One region of the Fictibacillus sp. b24 genome, then DNA from elsewhere that is predicted to be linked to it. Evidence: a T-box and tRNA genes for the amino acid it is inferred to sense, from the RefSeq annotation. Region 1 holds a T-box; the other holds one or more tRNA genes.
The links. A T-box is a leader RNA that pairs with one kind of tRNA and senses whether it is charged. The one in region 1 lies ahead of ileS (isoleucine--tRNA ligase), so its partner is inferred to be a tRNA-Ile.

Region 1 (3,111 bases):
TCTGCAGGCCGAACTAAGTTTTCTCTCTCTTCTAGCACACCCCAATGTGATGTTCCAGAATCAAACCATACATCCATAATATCTGTTTCTTTTGAGAAACGGCCGTTCGGACTGTGAGGAGATGTAAACCCTTCAGGCAGCAAATCTTTCGCTTCTCTTTCAAACCAAACATTTGAACCGTGTTCTCTAAACAATTCTACAACATGAGCAATCGTTTCTTCAGTAAGGATTGCTTCCCCATCTTCACCATAGAATACAGGGATTGGAACACCCCATGCTCTTTGACGGGAAATACACCAATCTTCACGGTCTTTGATCATGTTGTGAAGACGCGTCTCACCCCAAGTAGGAACCCAGTTCACTTCTTCGATCGCGCGAAGCATATCTTCACGGATACCTTTAATGGACGCAAACCACTGTGCAGTTGCACGGAAGATTACCGGCTTTTTTGTTCTCCAGTCATGGGGATACGAGTGTGTGATAAATGAAAGCTTTAACAAAGCACCTTTTTCTTGTAATTGTTCGGTAATCGGTTTATTTGCCTCATCGTAAAATAGACCTTCGAATCCAGGAGCTTCTTTTGTCATTACACCTCTGTCATCAACAGGGCACAACACTTCAAGACCGTAGCGCTTACCTACTAGGAAATCATCTTCCCCGTGTCCAGGAGCTGTGTGAACACAGCCTGTTCCTGCGTCCGTTGTAACATGGTCACCGAGCATTACAAGTGAATCACGTCCATATAACGGGTGGCTTGCTACGGCATTTTCAATTTCCGCACCTTTGAAACGTTTAACAACTTCAGCCTGTTCCCATTCGAATTCTTTTGTAAGAGATTCTAAAAGTGCTTCCGCAACAACATATTTACCATTCTCAGTTTGAACAGAAACATAATCCAAATCAGGGTGAACGGAGATTCCTAAGTTTGCTGGAATCGTCCATGGCGTTGTTGTCCAGATTACGAGTTTTTCATCTGTATCTAAAACTCTTTTACCATCTTTCACATCAAAAGCTACATAGATAGAAGCTGAACGCTTATCTTGATATTCAATTTCCGCCTCTGCCAATGCGGACTCTGATGATGGTGACCAATAAACAGGCTTTAGCCCTTTATAGATCAAGTCTCTCTTCGCCATCTCGCCGAATACTTCAATCTGTCTTGCTTCATAGCCTTTATCAAGTGTGATATAAGGGTTTTCCCAGTCACCGCGAACGCCTAGACGTTTAAACTGTTCACGCTGATGATCAACTTGTTTAAGAGCATATTCTTCACAAAGCTTACGAAATTCTGCAACAGTCAGCTCTTTGCGTTTTACTTTCCCGCTTTTTGTAAGTGCCGTTTCAATTGGCAATCCGTGTGTATCCCAGCCTGGAACATATGGTGCATAATGACCAGTCATGGATTTGAAACGAACAATGATATCTTTTAGAATTTTGTTTTCAGCATGCCCGATGTGGATATCGCCATTCGCATACGGAGGTCCGTCGTGTAAGATAAATGGCGGCAAATCCTTTGTATTTTCAAGCACCATTTCATAAATGTTTAGTTCTTTCCACTTTTCCTGAACAACAGGTTCTCTTTGCGGAAGATTCCCACGCATCGGAAACTCTGTTTTTGGCATTAGTAGCGTGTCTTTATAATTCATCATTTTTCCTCCTTCATTACGATAAAACGTGACAGATGACTTGGTTTTCTAGTAACTGCACGGAAAACAAAAAAACCTTCTCAGCCCTACTGAACGAACAGTAGGGACGAGAAGGTTAACCCGCGGTACCACCCTAATAGGTTCATGATATAATCACAAAACCCGCTTAGTCATCCGTAGCGTGGATGAGGCGCTTGAACTTACTGCAAATATTTCAGTCCAAGAACTCAGGGGTGATCTTCAAATACTTCACTATACCAGGCTCGCACCATTTCCCAGTTCGCTTTAATAGAAAGAAAGTATTTTACTGTCCCCGTCTTCGTCACATATTAATCTTAGAAAAGTATATGCGATTTTTTAAATGAATGTCAAGCTTCCGTCTTTACTTCCTGAAGTTCGTAGCTGTCAAGATTTTCAGGAGCATTTAAAGAATCCCAATCATCATTCTTTAGCATCTCAAGCTGTGCTTCAATCAGCATTCTGAATCGCGTGCGGTAAACAGATGACTGTTTTTTCAGTTCATCAATCTCCATTGAGATCTTTCTAGATTTAGAAAGTGATTCATTAATGATTCTGTCAGCGTTCTTTTCGGCTTCTTTAACAATTAAGCGCGCTTCTTTTGACGCTGTTCTTTTTACTTCTTCACCTGTTTCTTGAGCAATTAGAATCGACTTATTTAGTGTTTCCTCAATGTTTTTAAAATAAGAGATTTTTTCTTCAAGGTTTGCAACCGTTTCCTCTAATTCCTTCTTTTCACGAATCACTGCTTCATAATCTTTAATGACTTGATCTAAAAAGTCATTAACCTCATCTTCACTATACCCTCTGAAACCTCTTGTGAATTCCTTGTTGTGGATATCCAATGGTGTTAAAGGCACAACGGCCACCTCCATAGATGCATTATTTTTTACCTAATTTCGACAAATTTTCTAAAATTCCTTCTTTAGCGGGAATTTATTTTAATAATCCATAACGAATACGCCATTTTTCTTTTTTTGTCGTTCCTTCTATTGCAATCAGCTTGCTTCTGCCAAATCCTCGTACTGAAAGCTCGTCTCCCTCCATAACTTCAGCTGCCACTTGTTCAGTAACTTTATGGTTCAATTTCACACGTCCTTGCTGAATGAATGGAGACGCTTTTGCACGTGACAAGTTATATATTTCAGCCACGATGACGTCAAGCCGCAGTGATGATACAGTACCGTTTCTTTCGTCATATTCTGTTTTCGATTCAATTAATTCGTTTTCTTTGATAGGAAGAAGCTTTACACCTGTTTTTCCTATCTTTGTTAAATTGAGTTCAATGAATCCTGCAATCTCAGCAGCACATATAAACTGAACGTTATCCCCTGAAATTAAAATATCGCCATACTTTCCTCGTTTTACACCGATGTTCATTAACGCACCTAGAACGTCTCTATGTTCAATGGAAGAAAACTTTGAGGGATACTCAATGTCATAACAA
Region 2 (3,111 bases), 1.5 Mb from region 1:
CTAGAGGCTTTTCTTGGCAGTGTAGGATCAGGGACTTCGGTACTAAAATTTCCCTCGCCATCACAGCTCAGCCTTCACGTTGGGCGGATTTGCCTACCCAACAGCCTAACTGCTTAGACGCACTATTCCATCAGTGCGCTCACCCTACCTTACTGCGTCCCCCCATTGTTCAAACGGAAAGGAGGTGGTACAGGAATATCAACCTGTTATCCATCGCCTACGCTTTTCAGCCTCGGCTTAGGCCCCGACTAACCCTGAGCGGACGAGCCTTCCTCAGGAAACCTTAGGCTTTCGATGGACAAGATTCTCACTTGTCTTTCGCTACTCATACCGGCATTCTCACTTCAAAGCGCTCCACCAGTCCTTCCGGTCTGACTTCGCTGCACTTCGAACGCTCCCCTACCCCTGTACCATACGGTACAAGCCATAGCTTCGGTGATACGTTTAGCCCCGTTACATTTTCGGCGCAGAGTCACTCGACCAGTGAGCTATTACGCACTCTTTAAATGGTGGCTGCTTCTAAGCCAACATCCTGGTTGTCTGGGCAACTCCACATCCTTTGCCACTTAACGTATACTTTGGGACCTTAGCTGATGGTCTGGGCTGTTTCCCTTTTGACTACGGATCTTATCACTCGCAGTCTGACTCCCGCGGATAATTCTCTGGCATTCGGAGTTTGACTGAATTCGGTAACCCTGTGGGGGCCCCTAGTCCAATCAGTGCTCTACCTCCAGGAATCTTGCCGCGAGGCTAGCCCTAAAGCTATTTCGGGGAGAACCAGCTATCTCCGTGTTCGATTGGCATTTCACCCCTACCCACACCTCATCCCCGCACTTTTCAACGTGCGTGGGTTCGGGCCTCCATTCAGTGTTACCTGAACTTCACCCTGGACATGGGTAGATCACACGGTTTCGGGTCTACGACCACGTACTATGTCGCCCTATTCAGACTCGCTTTCGCTGCGGCTCCGTCTTATCAACTTAACCTTGCACGGGATCGTAACTCGCCGGTTCATTCTACAAAAGGCACGCCGTCACCCGTTAATGGGCTCCGACTACTTGTAGGCACACGGTTTCAGGATCTATTTCACTCCCCTTCCGGGGTGCTTTTCACCTTTCCCTCACGGTACTGGTTCACTATCGGTCACTAGGGAGTATTTAGCCTTGGGAGATGGTCCTCCCGGATTCCGACGGGGTTTCACGTGTCCCGCCGTACTCAGGATCCACTCAGGAGAGAACGAAGTTTCAGCTACAGGGCTGTTACCTTCTTTGGCTGGCCTTTCCAGACCGCTTCACCTACTTCGTTCCTTTGTAACTCCATGTAGAGTGTCCTACAACCCCAGAGGGCAAGCCCTCTGGTTTGGGCTGTTTCCGTTTCGCTCGCCGCTACTCAGGAAATCGCATTTGCTTTCTCTTCCTCCGGGTACTTAGATGTTTCAGTTCCCCGGGTCTGCCTTCTCATACCCTATGTATTCAGATATGGATACCATCCCATTACGGATGGTGGGTTCCCCCATTCGGAAATCCCCGGATCAATGCTTACTTACAGCTCCCCGAGGCATATCGGTGTTCGTCCCGTCCTTCTTCGGCTCCTAGTGCCAAGGCATCCACCGTGCGCCCTTTCTAGCTTAACCTTATATGATGTTTACACATCAAGATCTTGCTTGGCGCAGATAAATATCTATCTGCCTTGCATATTGTTTGGATGTCGATATCTAGTTTTCAAAGAACACAATTTAAAAATGCATCATCGTAAGATGTGCAATGGTGGAGCTTAGCGGGATCGAACCGCTGACCTCCTGCGTGCAAGGCAGGCGCTCTCCCAGCTGAGCTAAAGCCCCTTAATGGGATAATGAAATTATGAAAATGGTGGGCCTAAATGGACTCGAACCATCGACCTCACGCTTATCAGGCGTGCGCTCTAACCAGCTGAGCTATAGGCCCCTAAAGGAAGTTAAGTTCCTTCAAAACTGAACAAAAGAAGAATAGGTGTACTTACGAAACAGTCGAAGCTGTTTCATAATCTCCATAGAAAGGAGGTGATCCAGCCGCACCTTCCGATACGGCTACCTTGTTACGACTTCACCCCAATCATCTGTCCCACCTTCGGCGGCTGGCTCCCAAAAGGGTTACCCCACCGACTTCGGGTGTTACAAACTCTCGTGGTGTGACGGGCGGTGTGTACAAGGCCCGGGAACGTATTCACCGCGGCATGCTGATCCGCGATTACTAGCAATTCCGGCTTCATGTAGGCGAGTTGCAGCCTACAATCCGAACTGAGAATGACTTTTTGGGATTGGCTTGGCCTCGCGGCTTCGCAACCCTTTGTATCATCCATTGTAGCACGTGTGTAGCCCAGGTCATAAGGGGCATGATGATTTGACGTCATCCCCACCTTCCTCCGGTTTGTCACCGGCAGTCACCTTAGAGTGCCCAACTGAATGCTGGCAACTAAGGTCAAGGGTTGCGCTCGTTGCGGGACTTAACCCAACATCTCACGACACGAGCTGACGACAACCATGCACCACCTGTCACTTTGTCCCCCGAAGGGGAAAGCTCTATCTCTAGAGTGGTCAAAGGATGTCAAGACCTGGTAAGGTTCTTCGCGTTGCTTCGAATTAAACCACATGCTCCACTGCTTGTGCGGGCCCCCGTCAATTCCTTTGAGTTTCAACCTTGCGGTCGTACTCCCCAGGCGGAGTGCTTAATGTGTTAACTTCAGCACTGAGGGTGGAACCCCCCAACACCTAGCACTCATCGTTTACGGCGTGGACTACCAGGGTATCTAATCCTGTTTGCTCCCCACGCTTTCGCGCCTCAGCGTCAGTTACAGGCCAAAAAGCCGCCTTCGCCACTGGTGTTCCTCCACATCTCTACGCATTTCACCGCTACACGTGGAATTCCACTTTTCTCTCCTGCACTCAAGTCTCCCAGTTTCCAATGACCCTCCACGGTTGAGCCGTGGGCTTTCACATCAGACTTAAGAGACCGCCTGCGCGCGCTTTACGCCCAATAATTCCGGATAACGCTTGCCACCTACGTATTACCGCGGCTGCTGGCACGTAGTTAGCCGTGGCTTTCTGGTTAGGTACCGTCAAGGTACGAGCAGTTA

Region 2: it encodes a tRNA-Ile, which carries the amino acid that the T-box ahead of ileS (isoleucine--tRNA ligase) is inferred to sense. The anticodon was not compared.

What each region holds. Positions count from the first base shown of each region.
Region 1 is NZ_JAUCES010000005.1:2,229,813-2,232,923, forward strand. Features, by position in the region: gene ileS (isoleucine--tRNA ligase) at 1-1,646, opposite strand, end outside; T-box leader at 1,746-1,975, opposite strand; gene QUF49_RS11460 (DivIVA domain-containing protein) at 2,015-2,524, opposite strand; gene QUF49_RS11465 (RNA-binding protein) at 2,601-3,111, opposite strand, start outside.
Region 2 is NZ_JAUCES010000005.1:3,736,244-3,739,354, forward strand. Features, by position in the region: rRNA gene QUF49_RS19595 (23S ribosomal RNA) at 1-1,633, opposite strand, end outside; tRNA gene QUF49_RS19600 (tRNA-Ala) at 1,765-1,840, opposite strand; tRNA gene QUF49_RS19605 (tRNA-Ile) at 1,867-1,943, opposite strand; rRNA gene QUF49_RS19610 (16S ribosomal RNA) at 2,032-3,111, opposite strand, start outside.